Regions from separate parts of the Verrucosispora sp. WMMD1129 genome, predicted to be linked through region 1. Evidence: riboswitches for the same ligand, from Rfam matches in the RefSeq annotation. Region 1 holds a riboswitch; each other region holds the start of a gene.
What was found. A riboswitch is a leader RNA that binds a small molecule or an ion and turns the genes downstream of it on or off. The one in region 1 is predicted to bind cyclic di-AMP.
Positions count from the first base shown of each region.

Region 2: linked by a shared signal. The riboswitch ahead of O7624_RS13080 (hypothetical protein) and the one ahead of O7624_RS06470 (C39 family peptidase) in region 1 are both predicted to bind cyclic di-AMP.
Region 3: linked by a shared signal. The riboswitch ahead of O7624_RS23300 (hypothetical protein) and the one ahead of O7624_RS06470 (C39 family peptidase) in region 1 are both predicted to bind cyclic di-AMP.
Region 4: linked by a shared signal. The riboswitch ahead of O7624_RS15315 (NlpC/P60 family protein) and the one ahead of O7624_RS06470 (C39 family peptidase) in region 1 are both predicted to bind cyclic di-AMP.

Region 1 is NZ_CP120741.1:1,424,816-1,429,410, forward strand. Features, by position in the region: gene O7624_RS06460 (helix-turn-helix transcriptional regulator) at 22-834, shown strand; gene O7624_RS06465 (DUF397 domain-containing protein) at 825-1,025, shown strand; gene O7624_RS06470 (C39 family peptidase) at 1,126-1,989, opposite strand; cyclic di-AMP (ydaO/yuaA leader) riboswitch at 2,226-2,367, opposite strand; gene O7624_RS06475 (hypothetical protein) at 2,645-3,403, opposite strand; gene O7624_RS06480 (hypothetical protein) at 3,628-4,032, opposite strand; gene O7624_RS06485 (acyltransferase) at 4,143-4,595, opposite strand, start outside.
Region 2 is NZ_CP120741.1:2,855,840-2,860,434, forward strand. Features, by position in the region: gene O7624_RS13075 (YibE/F family protein) at 44-1,390, shown strand; cyclic di-AMP (ydaO/yuaA leader) riboswitch at 1,557-1,688, shown strand; gene O7624_RS13080 (hypothetical protein) at 1,692-2,708, shown strand; gene O7624_RS13085 (carbonic anhydrase) at 2,845-3,543, opposite strand; gene O7624_RS13090 (helix-turn-helix domain-containing protein) at 3,743-4,078, shown strand; gene O7624_RS13095 (hypothetical protein) at 4,176-4,574, shown strand.
Region 3 is NZ_CP120741.1:4,986,379-4,990,973, forward strand. Features, by position in the region: gene O7624_RS23290 (5'/3'-nucleotidase SurE) at 1-320, opposite strand, end outside; gene O7624_RS23295 (PfkB family carbohydrate kinase) at 317-1,297, opposite strand; gene O7624_RS23300 (hypothetical protein) at 1,513-2,616, opposite strand; cyclic di-AMP (ydaO/yuaA leader) riboswitch at 2,621-2,752, opposite strand; gene O7624_RS23305 (cation diffusion facilitator family transporter) at 2,905-3,822, opposite strand; gene O7624_RS23310 (AAA family ATPase) at 3,914-4,595, opposite strand, start outside.
Region 4 is NZ_CP120741.1:3,289,076-3,293,670, reverse strand. Features, by position in the region: gene O7624_RS15325 ((Fe-S)-binding protein) at 1-740, shown strand, start outside; gene O7624_RS15320 (C40 family peptidase) at 991-2,001, shown strand; cyclic di-AMP (ydaO/yuaA leader) riboswitch at 2,195-2,328, shown strand; gene O7624_RS15315 (NlpC/P60 family protein) at 2,341-3,375, shown strand; gene dcd (dCTP deaminase) at 3,463-4,041, opposite strand; gene O7624_RS15305 (pyridoxamine 5'-phosphate oxidase family protein) at 4,119-4,595, shown strand, end outside.

The DNA.
Region 1 (4,595 bases):
GACAGACCCGGTGGAGGGGACATGGAACGCGAGCAGCCTTCCGACCTGCATGAGTTGATCCGTACGCAGCTTCGCCGGCTACGTACTGCCGCAGGGATGAACCAGGAGGAATTCGGTAGGCGGACGAACTATTCGGCGTCCCTGGTGTCCGCTGTGGAGGTGGGTACCCGCCCGCTCGATCGGCCGTACGCCAAGCGGGCGGACGAGGTCCTGGAGACGGGGGGCATGTTCGAGGAGTTGCTGCGGACCGCCGAGGTGCTGCGCCAACCCGCGTGGTTCCTGCCCTACCTGGAGGCGGAGCGGAACGCCCGGCAGCTCCGCTGTTACCAGCCGACGCTGGTGCCGGGCCTGCTCCAGACCGAGCGCTACGCCCGCGCGGTGATCCGGACCGACGCCGCGCTGACCGAGGCCGGGGTGGAGCGGCGGCTGGCCAACCGGATGGCCCGGCAGACGGTGCTGGAACAGGACGACCCGCCCCAGCTCATCGCGGTGATCGACGAGGTGGTGCTGCGGCGGGTCGACGAGGAGCTGAAGGACGTGCTGGTCGAGCAGGTGCACCACCTCATGGCGCTGGCCACCCGGCCCAACATCAGCGTGCACCTGGTGCCCACCGGCGTCGCCATGCACGATGGACTGACCGGCCCCTTCATCCTGGCGAGGGGCGCGGACGGCGGCTGGGTGGGTAATCTGGACACCCAACTCGGCGGCGTCCTGGTCGACAAGGACGACGACCTGAGTGTCCTGCTGTCGAAGTGGGAGACGGTGCGCAACGAGGCACTGTCCGGCCGCCAGTCGATCGAGCGCATGAAGGATGTTGTGAAGCCATGGATCTGAACGGCGCGACCTGGCGCAAGTCGACCCGCAGCGGGTCCAGCGGCAACGACTGCGTGGAGGTCGCCGACAACCTGCCCGGCATCGTGCTGGTCCGCGACACAAAGAACCGCGACGCCGCCACACTGGCCTTCACACCGGCCGCCTGGGCGAGCTTCGTCGGCCTGGCGAAGCAGCACCGCACGCACGCCTGACGAACCCCGAGCTACGTCGACCCGACAACCAGCATGACGTACCCGAAACGGAAGCCCTCGGCCAACGGGCCGAGGGCTTCCGGGTGCAGCGGGACGATGATCAGGCCGAGTAGCCGCGGGTGGCGGCCCAGTTGGCCAGATCGATGGTGCTGAGCCAGTACGACGGGTACGAGGCGTCCGCCGAGTCGGCGATCCTCACCAGCCGCCCGGAGTCCTTGTAGCCGACCACGGCGATGTAGTGGCCGCCGGGGAACGAGTGCCAGCGGCCGTCGGTGTCGGTGACGGAACCGGCGACGTTCACCACGACGCCTCGCCCGTCGGTGATGGCGGCGACGACGTCCGCCTGGAGTTGGTCCATCTGGGCCGGGGTGGCCGCACCGCCACGGATCATCGTGGTCTCGTACGGGTCGCCCTTGACGACGGCGTTGAGGACGCGGGTGGTGTCCTCGGCCGAGTTGGTGCCGGCGAACGTGGTGCCGAGCTGGCTGGCCAGGGCGTCCTGACTGCGCGCGACACCGGCGGCGCTCAGCGCGTTACGCACTGCGGCGGGACCGCAGTAGTAGCCGTTGATCTGGGCCTGGTGGTCGTACTCCAGAACCTCTGAGGCCGGCGGCTTCGGTGCCGCCTTCTTGCTGGCCAGGTCCGGGTCCGCGGTGGCCTTCGGTGACGGCGAGGCGGCGGCGCTGGCCGGCGCGGCACTGGCCGGCGCGGCGCTGCTGGGTGCCGCGCTGCTCGGCGCGGCGGTCGTCGGCGCGACCTCCGCCTGACTCGGCGCGACCACCGTGTCACTGCGCAGTTCGGCGGCGGCGGTCGTGGCCTGCGTGGGTGCCGGGGTGTTCCCGGTGCCGGCGAGGGCGGCTCCGGTGCCGGTGGCCAGGACGAGGGCCACGGCGGATCCGGCAACGAGCTGATAGGTGCGTTCGCTGACCAGCCGGCGGAGCCGGCGGGAAAGGGTGTGCTTCACGGTTCCTCCACGGGCTGAGGGGAGAACGGCACACCGGCTCCGGCGGTCGGGTCGGCATCAGCGCGCCGACGACCGCCCGGGTGAGCGGGACGAGGCCGTTCGAGGGGTACGCCCGGAGACCCGGGCGGTGGCGATGACCGGGGTCAGCTCGCGGCGGTCGGGCCAGCGAGCACGGGCACCGCGGTGCCGTGGAGGCGGGGGAACAGGGGGATCACATCGGACTGCACGAGGGTTGGTACTCCTTCCGTCACCGCCGACCGGGTTAGCTGACGGATTCGGGCGGGAAGACGCCCTACCGCGGGCCGAGACTCGCGGATTCACCCCAGTGGTGCAGTGGGTCCCCGGTTCGTGAGGTTCACGATTGAGCGGGTCGGTACGGCGTCGCTTCCTGCGATCGGTTACCGCACCGGACGCGCTGACACTACTGGCCGGTCACCTCGAAGCCAACCCACCCTGACCTGCTTAAACATGATCCGTGGCGGCAATTTTCGGGTATCGGAGAACTGGCGTCGCTCAATGGGACCGACGGCATTCCGGGCACCTTCAGGGAACAACCGGACGGCTGGTGGAAATCTCGACGGAGATTGCTGCGGTAATCGCCTCGCCTACGAACAGTGACCGAATTTCCGGCCCATGTGACCCAGCTCACGGAATTTCAGCCAAGCCGAGCCGGACGCCAGCGCGGGACAAGGTCGCGCCGGCCGGCGGTGACCCGACCGGAGACGGGCAGCCGGTTCGGTCGGAGTCGCTCAGCGGCCGCGTATGCCTCGGCGGAGAGGGCGCGGGCCGCCTCGGTGGCCAGTTCCGCCGCCCGCCACAGGTCCTGCTCCCGCTCGGCGGCCGATCGATAGGCGGCCAGGCGGTTGTCACGCACCACCCGGGCGAGGACCACCTCCTGCTCGGCCGGATGCCGCCGGGGATCCCAGCCGGACCGGCCCGCCAGCACATCGCTGAGTTGACGGGCGGTCAGGTCGCCACGCCAGTGGGCGGCCATCGCGGCCCGGCGCAGCCAGCGCTCGCGGGCCGCGTACTCGGCCGGGGTCCGGGGGGTGCGCGGGGTCGGCAGTCCGACGACGCCGGCCAGCCGGCGGGCGGCGGCCTCCGCCTGGTCGTACGCGGCCCAGGCGCGGTCCAGTTCCGTCTGGGCCACCCGCCATGCCGTGCGGCGTCGCTCGGCGTTCTGCCCGGCACCGGCTGCCGCGACCGCCACCTCGCCCGCGTATCGGCGCAGGTCGGCCTCTTCGGTCGCGGCGCGGAGCGCGTCCTCGTCGACGGGTTTCTCCACTGGCCCGGTCGGCTCCGGGCGGGCGACAAGCACGGTGAGTACGCCCAACGCCAGGACGAGCAGGACCGACCAGATGGCGGCGGCGCGTGGCACCTCGATCAGGAACTGGTAGAGAACTGTCTTCTCCATGTCGGCACCTCGGGAAATCGGTACGGCGACGGTGGCCGTGCCGGCGGCGGTTCGCGGATGGCGTTGCGGCGCGGTCGCGGCTCGTGCCGGTGCCCCTCGTGCTGGGGAGCACCGACGGCGCGGCTGGCGGCAACGGGTTGGCAGGGGCTCGGCGCGGGTGCGGCCCCGAGCGGTGCGGACGCGACGGAAGGTCGCCGGGGATCAGGCGGGCGGTGTCGCCGGGATCAGGCGTGCGGTGGGGCGCGGGCGGCCCGGACGCCCTCGACCAGGGCCGTAGGCCCCCGCGTGACGCCCGCAGCGACGCTGCCGAGCACCGTCAGCCCGGGCCGACCACAGGCCGGCGGCTGCGTCGCGGACACCCCGGTCGGGTCGGCGGCGGCCAGATCGAGAGTGGCGGACGGGTCGAGGGGTGCGGCCAAGTCCAAGGGCACGGCCAGGCCCGCGGACGCCGGTGCCACGGCGGGGTCGGCCAGCGGTGCCGGGGCGGCGGGCCGATCAGTGGGAGCCGGGTGGCCGGGCAGGGCCCAGGCGCCGAGGGTGAAGGCGGCGGCGACCGCGAGCCCGGTCAGCAGCCGCGCGGCCCAGCGCGCCAACCACCACAAGGGACGGGTGGGCGCGGCAGGAAGCACCCCGTCACGCTACCGCCACGACCGCCCGGGACGCACCAGCCACCGGGCGTGTCGAACCGCCCGGCGCGTCGCCGGGAACGTCGATACGCGCAGGTCAGGCTACCGTCAGCTCACTGTCCGTGATGGACGGTCGAGCCATGCTCGACGTCTCCGGCCGGGCCCGCACCGCCCCGGGACGCCCGCTGTCGGGGCAGCCCGACCGCCGACGGTCGGGACGGGGCCAGGCGACGCATCATCGGCTGTTCCACGTACCGGTGCAGCAGAGCGGCCAGCCCCAGGGTGAGCAGCAGGAATCCGATCACCGCGAGCGGGCCCCACCAGCCGGGCAGGCCGGTGCCCCAGTCGCCGGTCGACCGCAGGATCGTCATGATCACGAAGACGTGCACCAGGTAGAACGCGAAAGAGACCTCGCCGAGCCAGACCATCGTCCGGGAGCGCAACGGCGAGCGCCGCCCGTGCACGTCCGCGTCGGCCGCCGCGGCGATCACCAGGACGTACGCCGCCGCCAGCAGCGCCGCCCAGAACTCGGCCGGGATCCACTGGGAGGCCGCCACCCAGGTCAG
Region 2 (4,595 bases), 1.4 Mb from region 1:
CCATCGACACGTACTCAGCCCTGAAATCGTTGGGAGACACTGAATGGGCGCCGACCACACCCGTTCCGCTCCGCCCACCCCGCCGGGGGTGCGGCGGATCCTCGTCGTGACGGTGGTCCCCCTTTTCATCGCCACCCTGGTCGCCGCCATCGTGCTCTGGCCCCGGGACGCCCCGCGCCCCGAGGCCGCCGACGACACCCCCCGCTACCACGGCACGGTCACCCGGGTGGTCAGTGAGCCATGCCCGCCCAACCCGGTGGTACCCGAGGGGACTCCGACGGCTGCGGACGGCCCCTGCGGCACGGTCACCGTCCGGGTGCAGACCGGACCGGACGCCGGGCAGGAGGTGCAGACACCCATCCCGACCGGGCCGGGCGCCCCTCGCGTCGAGGTCGACGACGACATCATCCTGGTCTCGCTGATCGACCCGGAGGATCCGACGGTCAGCACCTACAACATCGCCGAGCACCAACGCGGCAAGCCGCTGGTGTGGCTGGCCGTACTCTTCGCCGCCGCCATCGTCGCCTTCGGGCGGCTGCGCGGACTGGCCGCGCTGGGTGGCCTGGCCGCCAGCTTCGCCATCCTGCTGACCTTCGTACTGCCCGGCATCAGCGCCGGCCAGCCACCGCTCGCGGTCGCCATCGTCGGCGCCTCGCTGATCATGTTCGTGGTGCTGTACCTGACCCACGGCATATCCGCCCAGACCTCGGTGGCCGTGCTCGGCACGCTCGCCAGTCTGGTGCTCACCGGACTGCTCGGGCTGGCCGCGACCGGGGCCACCCACCTGACCGGTTTCGGCAGCGAGGACGCCACCACCCTGTCCATGTTCCGGGCCGACGTCGACCTGCACGGTCTGCTGCTCGCCGGCATCATCATCGGCTCGTTGGGCGTACTCGACGACGTCACGGTCACCCAGGCCGCCGCGGTCAACGAGTTGCGCCACGCCAACCCGGACCTCTCCCGCCGGGAGTTGTACCGCTCGGCCACCCGGGTCGGGCGGGCACACATCGCCTCGGTGGTCAACACGATCGTGCTGGCGTACGCCGGCGCCTCGCTGCCCCTCCTGCTTCTGCTGACCGCGGATTCCCGCGCACTGGGGCAGATCCTGACCAGCGAGTTCCTCACCACGGAGATCGTTCGTAGCGTGGTCGCCACGCTCGGGCTGATCGCCGCGGTACCGCTTACCACCGCGCTGGCTGCGGTGGTCAGCACCGCCGGGCGCGGCGACGCCGACGTCCGCGGCGGTGAGCCCACCCCCGTGATTCCCCGGCCGGCAACGGACCGGGCCGAGGCGCTCCACGCCCTCAGCACCCCACCCACCCGAAACACGTCCCCCGCCACCCCTCCAAGGTGGCCCGACCCGGACAGGAGCACGGACACCACATGGTGACACTCCTCAACGTGACCGCCCCTGTATACGCGGCTCGTAATCGTGTCGCTGGTCACTCAAAGCGATTACGAAATGACGCATCTAGTCGGGTTCGGGGCGTAGAAGCACAGATGGACTGTCAGGTAACCTCACTGCCGGTCACCGCCGAAGGCGCGCAGCGGCGCCTGCGGTGCCGCCGCCCAATCGCCGCCAGGCGAGCCGGGGACCCAGGTACGTGGGGTGAATCCGCGAAAGCGGTAGGGGCCACTTCCGTCCCGAACCCGTCAGCTAACCCGGTCGGCGGTCGATGGAAGGGAAAACAGTGACGGCACCCCTACGCCGCTGGTTGACGCCCGTGGTGGCCGTGTTCGCCGCGTTCGCCGTTTTCGCTGGTCCGATGCCGGCGACGGCCGCACCGAACGACCCCAAACCAGCGGAGCACGACGACGACCCGCCGATGCTCAACGACTTGATCGAGGCGACCACCCGGGACTACTCCAAGGCCAAGGCCAAGCTGGAGAAGTCCAAGAAGCGGCAACTCCGACTGGCGGTTGAGGTCCGCGCCGCTCAGGCTGACCTGGACGCACTCTCGCCACAGGTCGCTCAGATCGCCACCCAGTCGTACCGCACGGGCCGGGTCGGCGCGATCGCCATGCTGTTGCAGAGCAGTGCACCGGACTCGTTCATCAACCGGGCCTCGGCGCTGGACGAGCTGAACCTGGTGAACGACAAGAAACTGGGCGAGGTCAACGCGATCAAGCTCCGCGCCGAGCAGGCCAAGCTCGCGCTCGACGCCGAGGTGCGCGAGCAGAAGAAGCTGACAAATGACATGGCGCGCAAGAAGAGCGAGGCGGAGAAGTCCCTCCGACTGGTCGGTGGTGTCGGCCTGACCGGCGGGTTGGTGGACGCCACCTCGCCGGTGGCCCGGATCGCGCCGAACCGGGCCTCGGACGGCGGCTGGAAGCCCGAGTCGTGCAGCCAGAACGACCCCACCACGTCGGGCTGCATCACGCCGCGGACGCTGCACATGTACAAGGAGGTCAAGCGAGCCGGATTCAACCGGTTCGTCGGCTGCTTCCGTCCGGGTGACAAGTTCGAGCACCCCAAGGGCCGGGCCTGTGACTGGTCATTGCAGAACAGCGGCTTCAGCCCGTGGCACAACAACGACACCCGGATCTACGGCAACAACCTGGCGGCCTTCCTGGTCCGCAACGCCGACCGACTGGGCGTCTACTACGTGATCTGGAACCGGCAGATCTGGTTCGCGGCCACCGAGCGCTGGAGTTCCTACAGTGGCCCGTCCAACCACACGGACCACGTACACGTGTCGCTGCTCTGATCGCTCACACGACGCACCGAGGGCCGTCCCGCCAACCGTGGTGGGACGGCCCTCGTCGTTCCGGAGGTCACCGTCGGACGCGGTCGCCGACTGCCGGTACCCGGACCGGCGTCATTCCTCGCGACAGGTCGCGGGATCAGGGCGCGGTCGCCATCGCACCGCCGAGTGCGGCGGGTTCCGCGGCGACCGCCCGCACCTCACCGGCGGCCAGTCGGTACGACATGCCGACCACCGCACATCGCCCGGCAGCCACCTCCGCGGCGAGAGTCGTGGAGGAGGCCAGCATCGTCTCGACGGTCCGCGCGATGTGGATGTCCACGATGCCGTCCAGGTCGTGCACTCCGGCGTCCTGCGCCCGGCGCAGGCTCGGCACCACGGCGTCGACCACGGCGCCCAGATGCCCGGGCGGCGTGGTGGCGGTGGCCAGTGCCTCGCGGGCCGCCTGGACAGCGCCGCACGAGTCGTGGCCGAGCACCACCACCAGGGGCGTACGCAGCACGGCCACCGCGTACTCCACGCTGCCCAGCACCTCCGGCCCGACGGTGTGCCCGGCGGTACGAACCACGAAGAGGTCGCCCAACCCGCGATCGAAGATGATCTCGGCGGCGAGCCGGGAGTCGGAGCAGCCGACGATCACCGCGAAGGGATGCTGTTCGGCCGCGACGGCGGCCCGCCGCCCAGCGTTCTGGTTGGGATGCCGCAGTGCGTCGGTGACGAACCGACGGTTCCCGGCGAGCAACTCGGCGAGGGCCCGCTGCGGGGCGCCGGGAAGATCCGCGCTGAGCAACTCGCGGTCCGGTCCGGGCTGGGGACCGAGCGTTCCGGGTCGACTCATCCGGCTGCACCTCATCTCTGGGAGGAATGCCTGGTCATCCCGGCCGGCGCTGGTCACGGGCTGCCATCACGGTCACACGCGCCATAACGCACGTCAAGCTATACGTGATATGCATTTCATACATCAGTCGACGCTTGCGCTCGGCCGAACCGAGGCCGGTAACGACGCGGGCCGGGGTACTCGAACGGCAGGTCATACGATGGCGGGCATGGCGAGCACTGACGGACGGGAAAGCGCACGGAACTGGACTTTCCTCACGAACCACGCGCACGTCCTGCTCGCCATCGCCCGTAACCCCACCGCCCGGCTACGCGACGTCGCGACGGAGGTCGGCGTCACCGAACGTGCCGCTCAGGCCATCGTCGCCGACCTGGAGGCGGGCGGCTACCTGCACCGCACCCGGGTGGGCCGGCGCAACGAGTACACCCTCAACCCGGCCGGGCGCTTCCGCCACCCGGCGGAGGCCGACCACCAAGTGGGTGACCTGCTGGCCCTCTTCACCAAGGGGCAGGTGACCGACACCGCCGACCACTGAGCCGGCACCAGTCCTGATCAGACGACGTGGCGCGCTTCACCCACCCGCAAGGATCGCCGCGCTGCGATCAGGCCGACGGCGGGATAGGTTGGATCCCGTGTCGTCTCCAGCATTCGCCCGTCCACTGTGGCCGGCAATGCTGTGCGCACTTCGTGAGCTGACCCGGTTGGCGTTGGCGACCCTGGTGCTAGCCGTAGGTGTCGGTGGGGCCGTCGCGGCCGATCCGCCGGCCCGGCCCACCGCCGTACCACCACCGAACGCCACGGTCGTCGGCGGCTCGCCATCCACCGCGATGTCGGCCGTCCAGCCCATCGTCGAGCCCGCTCAGGCGGTCGACGCCGGCCAGGTTTGGCGGGCGCCGGCCACCGGCGCACCGCTGCGGCCCGACCGTACCGACGCCGAGCCGGCCGATGCCGCCCAGGTCGATCACCGCGCCGCCCCGGTGCCCGCCGTCCGGGCGGGCGAGCCGACCCGTCGCGGCCCACCCACCGCCTGACCGACGGCGGTCCGCTCGACC
Region 3 (4,595 bases), 3.1 Mb from region 1:
TTGGCGCCGCGGTTGATGCCCGACAGCAGCACCGACGGCGGCGGTCCGAAGGCACCGTGTACGGCGATGAGCGCGATGAACCCGGGCGAGCCACCGACGCCGAACGCCGGCACGCCGTCGAGTTCCGGTAACGGATGGTCGTGGACCACCACGTGCCCGTCCTGCTCCATGGCGCTCATCGCGGCGCTGGTGCCGCTCGCCTCCTCCAGTGGGGCAGCCACCACCACGTCCAGGCCCCGGTCGACGGCCGCCCGAGCCAGCGCCTGGATGCCCGGCGCGGCGATCCCGTCGTCGTTGGTGATCAACACCCGCAGCGTCATCGGCCACCCGCCCGTTGTGCCAGTTCGTCGGGGGTGGTCCGCTCCTGGGGACGGCTGCCCGCCGGTTCCAACCGGACCCGGTCGACGAGGCCGTTGATCGAGTCGAGGCGGCCGGTGCCGAGGCCGTGTCGGGTGACGTTGAGCGCGCCGGCCGCCGCGCCGGTACGGATCGCCGTGCGGACGTCGCCGCCCCGGGCCACCACGGCGGCCACCCCGGCGGTCATCGAGTCGCCCGCCCCGCGCGGGTCGGCGGCCTCCAGCCGCGGCATCCGCACCTCGAACACCTCGCCGTCGACAAGCGCCAACGCGGGCTTGTCGGCCCGGCTGACCACCGCGTTCTCGGCGCCGGAGGCGTGCAGGTCGTACATCGCGCGGGTGAGCGCCTCCTCGTCGTCGCCGTCGGCCCGCCCGTCGGCGATCAGCTCCTCGTGGCTGACCTTGAGAAAGAAGACACCGCTTTCCAGGACGGCGGCGAGGTGCTCGCCGCAGAGATCCACCACCACCCGGCCACCGTTGGCACCGAGATCGGCCGCGAAGCGCCGGTAGAGGTCGGCGGGGACCAGGGACGGATGGTTGGGCCCGCTCAACACGCTCACCGGCGCGCGCAGGCCCTCGCCGAGTGCGAGGTTGTAGAGCTCGTCCAACTCGTGCCGGCTCAACGGCTGGCCGATGACGTCGACGATCTCCTGGCGGGTCCCCTCACGGCGGTCGTGCACATACCCGCCGGTGCCGCCGGAGTCGCGGGCCACCACCTTGAGGTCGACTCCCTCGCTTACCAGCAACGGTTGCAGTACCTGCCCGACCTCGCCGCCGAGCGCCGCGCAGAGCACCACGTCGACGCCGAGGGACAGCACCATCCTGGCCTGCCACACCCCCTGCCCGCCCGGGTGCAGGTGCAACTCCGGTGCGTCGCTCGGCTGGTCGATGGTCACGGTCAGCAGCGGTGTCGGTGCGAAGATCATGACGCGGCCGGTCATGACCGCTCCCCGTTGTCCGTACCGCCGCCGGGTCTGGCGATTCGCTCGTTCATGGCGTTCCTCCCGTTAGCGGACAAATAACGCTTCCTGGTACGACGGTAACCAAGGAGGCGCGTCGATGCGCGCCGAAGGGACGGTGCCCCGCCGGCCAACGGTGAAACGCAGCGCCGGGTGAACCGCTCGTGAAGAGCGGTTCACCCGGCGCGAAGAGGAAGTCAGTACACCGACAGGTGGACGTGGTTGGTGTGGTCGCTGGACGGGTCACCCCGGGCGCCGCTGTACGACTTCCAGCCGCTGCTGGGCAGCCAGATCTGCCTGTACCAGATCACGTAGAGCACCGCGAGCCGGTCGGCGTTCTTGACGAAGTACGCCGCCAGGTTGTTGCCGTAGGTCCGGTCGCCTCCGGTCGCGTCCCCGCCGAAGCCGTTCTTCTGGGCGGCGAAGTCGCAGGCCCGACCCTTCGGGTGCTCGCCCGAGCCGCCGGAGCGGTAGCAGGAGACGTACCGGGTGAAGCCAGCCGACTTGGCCTGCTTCAGCGCATGCAGGGTGCGTGGGGTGATGCAGCCGTTGGCCGGGGTGGGGTCGTTGACGCTGCACGACTCCGAGGGCCACGACCCGTCGGAGTTGCGGGGAGCGGGCTTGGCGGTGGGACTCGACCCGCTGCTCCGCGACGGTGACCGGGCGGCCCGCTCGGCGGCCCTGGCCCGTTCGGCCGCCTCGTCCCGCTCGATGGCCACGGTCAACGCCCGCTCGGCCTGGTCCTTGCGCTTGGCCATCACGGCCACCTGCTTGCGCTGCTCCTGGATCTCCACGTCCAGGGCCTGCTTGGTGGCGCTGACCTCGTCCCGGGCCACCTGGAGCTCACGCAGCGCGCGATCCTCGTTGGCAGCCACCGCGTCCAGCGCTGCCGCCCGGTCCATGAAGCCGGCCGGTGAACCGCTGTTGAGCAGAGCCGACGCGGCGCCCAGCCGCCCGGTGCGGTACGCCTGTGCGGCGATCTCGGCGACCTTGGTGCCCCGCTCGGCGACCTGACTCTCGGTCGTCTTGAGCTGCTCGGCAAGCTTCTTCTGGCGCTTGACCGAGCGGTCGAGTGCGGTCTTGGCGTCGAGGTAGCCCTTGCTGGCGGCCTCCAGTTGGGCCCGCAGCGCCGGGGTGCCACCCTCGTCGTCCACGTCGCCCGGGGCAGCCGCCCGCAATGGCGGCGATGCCGCGGCGGCGGGGGTGGAGGGGGCCAGCGCGACGCCGAGAGTGAGGGCGAGCGCGGCGGCGATCAGGGCCGCCGTACGGGCGGCCGGTCTTACCGTTGCCACTGCTGGCATGCACGTTTCCTTCCGTCAGCCGCCGACCGGGTTAGCTGACGGGTTCGGGACGGAAGATCCCTACCGCTGACGCGGATACACCCCAGGAACCTGGTTCCCCGGTTCGCCCTGGCGGGCGATTAGGCGGCGGCCGCCGCCGGCACCTGTGGGTGCCGCCTGGCGGAGGCCGGGTCCGAGCCTACCGGTGCCCATGTGACCGGTGCAGCTGCTGTTACTGCTGGTGTTCAGTTGTTGACTAGTAGAACAGACCAAAAGCGGACAATAACCCCTTTTCTCTGATTCTTCCGGTCACCACTGCGCCGCCCCGCAGTGCCCGGGATCCGACCGCGGCTCGATCTGGAGGGTCGCGTGCTCGATCTGGAAGTCCTCGTGCAGCGCCGAGCGGGCCGCCGCCAGCACGGCGCCGACGTCGGCGCCCGGTCTGACGGTGAGGTGCGCCGAGGCGACCTCCATGCCGGAGGTCAACGTCCAGACGTGCAGGTCGTGGACGCCGGCCACGCCCGGCACCGCGGCCAGCCGGTCATACACCGCGGTGACCTGAAGGTGTTCCGGAGCGGCCTGGACCAGGATGCGTACCGCGGCCCGGCCCAGGCGCCACGTCCGGGGCAGGATGAACGTGGCGATCGCGGTGGCCACCAGAGGGTCGGCCCACCACCAGTCGGTCACGGTGATCAGCAGGGCGGCCGCGATCACGCCAAGCGAACCGAGCAGGTCCGCCAGCACCTCCAGATACGCCCCGCGCAGGTTGATGCTCTCCCGCGCCCCCGGACGCAGGAGGGCGAACGCGGCGACGTTGGCGAGCAGGCCGAGTGCGGCCACCACCAGGACCGGGCCGGCGAGCACCTCGGGCGGATCGCCGATTCGGCGTACCGCCTCGACCAGCACGTACACCGCGACGCCGGAGAGCAGTACGGCGTTGGCCAGGGCCGCGAGCACCTCCAGTCGGTAGAGCCCGAAGGTGCGTTGCGGGTCCGTGTCGGCCCGACGGGTGGCAGCCACGGCCGCGAGGGCCATCCCGATGCCCAACACGTCGGTGAACATGTGCCCGGCGTCGGAGAGCAGGGCCAGCGAACCGGTCCGCAGAGCGGTGCCTGCCTCGATCACCATCAGCGCGCTGAGCAGGGCGAACGCTGCCCACAGCCGGCCGGAGTGGCGGTGGGCGGCGTTCGACACCGCAGCGTGGTGGTGGTCATGGCCGGCGCCCACCCAGACACCTTGCGTCGTCCGCCGGACCGGGGACGGAGCTATGCCAACATCGCTATGTGTGCAATCGTCGGGCGGGTCGCGGTGCTCGGGTTCACCCGGCCGGGTCGACGGTGGTCAACCGCTGGGTGGCCCGGGACAGGGCGACGTAGAGGGTACGGACACCGGAGCCCGGCTCCGCCCGGATCTCCGCCGGGGCGACCAGCACCACACCGTCGTACTCCATGCCCTTGGCCTCCAGGCTGGTCACCACCTGCAACCGCTGCCCGCCCAGCGCCCCCAGCCAGGCCGCGACCTGGTCCCGTCGGGGCACCGGAGTGATCACGCCGACGGTCCCCTCGACCTCGCCGAGCAGGGCGCTGGCGGCCGTCACGACTGTGGTCTCCAGCTCGGGCGCCGGCACCTCGAGCTGGAGTGGATCGATCCCGGTGGAACGGACCGCGGTGGGCAACGCGAGATCCGGGTACGCCCGCCGGATCTCGGCCGCCGCCACCGCGAAGATCTCCGCCGAGTTGCGGTAGTTCGTGGTGAGCGTGAACCGGTGCCGGCGGCGGCGCCCCAGCGCCTGGTCGCGGGCCCGGGCCAACTCCTGCGGATCTCCCGTCCACGCGGTCTGCGCCGGATCACCCACCACCGTCCAGGACGCCAGCCGCCCGCGCCGGCCCACCATCCGCCACTGCATCGGTGAGACGTCCTGGGACTCGTCGACCACCAGGTGGGCGTAGTCGCGGTAGTCCTCGGGGCGTTCCCGGGCGGCCTGCCGGGCAGCCCGCTGC
Region 4 (4,595 bases), 1.9 Mb from region 1:
CGAAGAAGACCACCCGGGCCGTCGCGACCCTGCTGAACGAGGCGGGGGTCTCCTTCGCCATCCTCGGCGAGGGGGAGACCTGCACCGGCGACCCGGCCCGACGGATCGGCAACGAGTTCGTCTTCCAGATGCTCGCGCAACAGAATGTCGAGACGCTGAACGAAGCGTTCGAGGGTCGGGAGAAGACCAAGCGCAAGATCGTCGCAACCTGCCCGCACTGTTTCAACACGCTGGGCAATGAGTACGGCCAACTGGGCGGTGAGTTCGAGGTGGTGCACCACACCCAGTTGCTGGCCCACCTGGTCGCCACCGGCAGGCTCACCCCGGTGCAGCCGGTCGACGGCGGTGTGACCTACCACGACCCGTGTTACCTGGGGCGGCACAACCGGGTCTTCACCCCGCCGCGCGAGGTGCTCGGCAGCGCCATCGAGGGTGAGCTGACCGAAATGCCGCGTAACAGCGAGCGCTCCTTCTGCTGTGGTGCTGGTGGCGCCCGCATGTGGATGGAGGAGCGCATCGGCAAGCGGATCAACGTGGACCGGGTCGAGGAGGCCATGTCCACCGGAGCGAGGACGGTCGCCGTCGGCTGTCCGTTCTGCTCGACAATGCTCAGCGACGGGGTCAACGGCAAGGGTGCCGGCGAGCAGGTCGAGGTGATCGACGTGGCCAGCGTCCTGCTCCGGTCGGTCAAGCCCGAGCGGGTCGGCGGCACCGGGGACAGCACGCCGGTGGCCGGCTGACCGCCTTCAACGCACCGGGCGGGCGGCACCTCAACCAGTGCCACCCGCCCGGTTTTTAATTGACGTACGTAACTGTAACGAATTGGTCGACACCCTTTGTATGCGTACCGTCGCGCAAAGGTGAATGAGCCGTTGGTCGCCTTGATTCCCCACCTACCGTTCCCTAATGTTGGGCACCGACCGCCATGGGTCGTCTGTCCCCGCCCCTTACCGCTCGCGGGACGCCCGGTGGTCGGCTGCAAAGGAGACGCTGCCGGTGGCAACCATGCCCCTCCATCGTCGTGCGCCAGGGCGATCTCGTCCGGGTGGCCTGCGTAGGGCCGCCCGTGGGCTGGTCGTCCTCGTCGCCGCCGCCGCGGTCGGTGCCGGCCTGCTCGCCGCCCCCGCGTACGCCGAACCCTCGGTCGACGAGATCGAGGCCCAGATCGACAAGCAGTGGGAGAAGCTGGAACCCACAATCGAGCAGTACAACAAGGTGCGCTCCCAGCTGCGGGTCAACAAGCAGAAGTCGAAGAGCCTGGAGAAGAAGATCCAGCCGCTGGCTCTGGAGACCGAGCTGGCGATGAACCGGGTCGCCGATCTCGCCTCCCGGTACTACATCACCGGCCCGTCCAAAGAGATCGGTGTTGTGCTGCTCAACTCCAAGCCGAACGAGCTCGGCGAGCAGATGGCCTTCCTTGACCGACTCGCGTCGCAGGAGCGCCGCGAGCTCGAAGGCGTCATGAAGATCCGCAAGAAGTACGACGACCAGAAGGCCAAGCTCGACGCCCTGATCGCCGACCAGGAGACGAAGGCGAAGCAGCTGGCGGCGAAGAAGAAGCAGATCGACGCCGAGATCAAGCGGCTCGAACGGTCGCTGCCGGTGACCACGGTGAAGACCACCAACTGCCCGACCATCAACGGTGTGGTCAGCGATGCCGCTCGCACCGCCATCCGTACGGCATGCGCCCAGGTCGGCAAGCCGTACGTGTGGGGCGCCACCGGCCCGAACTCGTTCGACTGCTCGGGTCTGACCCAGTACGCCTACCGGGCTGCCGGCATCTCGCTCACCCACTTCACCGGCGCACAGTGGAACGAGGGCAAGGCAATCTCGCGGTCCGACGCCCGTCCGGGTGACCTGGTCTTCTTCTTCAGCGACCTGCACCACGTGGGGCTCTACCTGGGCAACAACCAGATGGTGCATGCGGCCCGAGCCGGTAAGCCGGTAAACGTCTCGCCGATCACGACCATGCCGCTCGCCGGTTTCCGCCGACCCGGCTGAGCCGCCACCAGCGCCCGCTGAGCGGTCGCACAGGATCTCCCGAGGGGTCCCCGGTCAAGTCGACGGGGGCCCTCGCCATTGTCGGATGTCAGCACCCACAGTGACGGTGTGGTTGTGTTGCGTATCGACGCTGATCGTCCCTACGCTGGGCAATCGTCGACCGCTGGCAGGTCCGTCCATCCGGGGCGGTAACGGTCCGACACCGCCGAATCGCTCGTGAGCGAGCCGGGAACCAGGTACCCGGGGTGAATCCGTGCGGGTCACGGTAGGGCGCCCCTTCCCGCCCGAACCCGTCAGCTAACCCGGTAGGCGGTATGGGAAGAAGGAGTGCTGAGCCCGGTGGCAGACCATGCCCCGCGGCCGCCGTCACCGCGTCCGGAATTGCCCGGCCGGCCGACGGCAGCGCCGCGTTTCCGCTGGTACCGCTGCATCCCCGCCGCCCTGGCCGCGACCGCCGTGATGTTGACCGGCGGTGCGGCGGCGGCCTGGGCCGACCCCACGGTCGCCGACATCGAGCGCCGGATCGACGAGGACTGGAACCGGCTCGAACCCGTCATCGAACAGCACAACGCCACCCGGCAGGACCTGGCCGGCAAGCGGCGGGAGGCGGACGCGCTGGCCGCTCGGATCGCGCCGCTGCAACGCCAGGTGGACCAGGCGATGGACCGGGTCGGCAAGCTCGCTGCCGGCGCGTACAAGGGCGAGCAGGTGCGGGCCGTCAACGCGCTGCTCGGCAGCCGGTCGCCGGGCGAGGTGGTCGAGCAGCTCGGCCTGCTCGACCGGTATGCGCGCGTGCAGCAGCAGGACGTCCGGCACGCGAGTGAACTGCGCGACGAACTCGCCGCGGCCAAGGCCGGGCTGGACCACACCATCGATCAGCTCGCCCGCACCGAGGCCGATCTCGCAGACAAGCGGCGACGGATCGACGCCGAAATCGACCGGTTGCAGCGGCTCCGGCTACGGGCGTACGGCAAGGGTGGCGGTGGCCCGCTGCGGCCGGCGCCCTGTCCGGCCAGCTACCCCGGCGGACCGGCCGGTGAGGCGGTCACCTTCGCCTGCGCCCAGATCGGCAAGCCGTACTCCTGGGGCGCCGAAGGCCCGAACGCGTACGACTGCTCCGGGCTGACGCTGGCCGCATGGTCGCGGGCCGGTGTCGCACTGCCGCACAACGCGGCCAGGCAGCGCCGGGTCACCGCGTCGGTCAGTCGCGGCGCACTGCGCCCCGGCGACCTCGTCTTCTACTACCGGGACCTGCACCACGTCGGCATGTACGTCGGTGGTGGCTGGGTGGTGCACGCCTCCCGGGCGGGTCAGCCGGTCAAGATGAAGCGACTGGACAGCGGCCCGGTGCACAGCTTCGGCCGGCCGGGCTGAGGCTTCGGAGCGTACGACGTCGGGCCCTTACGGTTGCGGCGGTCGCGGCACGGGCAGTGAATCATCGCCCGCAGCGACCCTGCGGTGTCAGCGGGTGGGCCAGGTGCGCCAGCTCTGCCAGGCGCGACTCGGCGTCGGGCCGCGCTGGCCCTGGTAACGGGAACCGTAGACGGCCGAGCCGTACGGGTGCTCGGCCGGCGAGGAGAGCCGGAAGATACAGAGCTGCCCGATCTTCATGCCCGGCCAGAGGGTGATCGGCAGGTTGGCCACGTTGGACAGCTCCAGGGTGACGTGACCGGAGAAGCCGGGATCGATGAAGCCGGCGGTCGAGTGAGTGAGCAGGCCGAGTCTTCCCAGGCTGGACTTGCCCTCGAGGCGGCCGGCGAGCTGGTCGCCCAGCGAGATGACCTCAAGCGTCGAGGCGAGCACGAACTCGCCCGGGTGCAGCACGAACGCTTGGCCGTCGGGCACCTCGACGGCGGAGGTGAGGTCGTCCTGTCGGGTCGCCGGGTCGATGTGGGTGTAGAGGTGGTTGTTGAAGACCCGGAACAGTTTGTCCAGTCGTACGTCGATGCTGGAGGGCTGCACCAGCGTGGGCTCGAACGGTTCGAGCGCCAGGGTGCCCGCCTTGATCTCGGACACCAGGTCACGGTCGGAGAGCAGCATCGCCACACCATAGCTGCCGGTATGTGACACGCGTGTCGGACTACCCGCTTCGAACGTGTGTTCGATAGGATGTCGGCATGGCTTCCTGGACCGAATTCGCCGCTGACGAGCCTCGACTCGCCGACGGGATCCGCCTTCTCATGCAGCAGTACGGCCCCGGCTTCGGCTACCTGGCCACGGTTCGTGCCGACGGCGGGCCCCGGGTGCACCCGGTTTCTCCGGTGATCACCGACGACGGTCTCTACTGCTTCGTGATCGACTCACCGAAGCGGCGCGACCTGGAACGCGACGGTCGTTACGCGCTGCACTCGTTTCCGCCGGAGGAGAGCGACGACGAGGCGTACGTCGCCGGACGCGCCCGGCCAGTCACCGACGACGCCACGGTCGCCCGGTTGGCGCTCGCCGCGCGGGCCGCCCCGCACGCCGACTGGCGCCTCTTCGAGTTCACGGTCGACGTGGCAATGCTGGCCCGGCGCGAGCAGTCGGTGGGCGGGCCGAGCGAGTTGGCGTCCAGTCCGGCGGTCCAGGTCTGGCTGGACCCGGCCGGTGTCGCG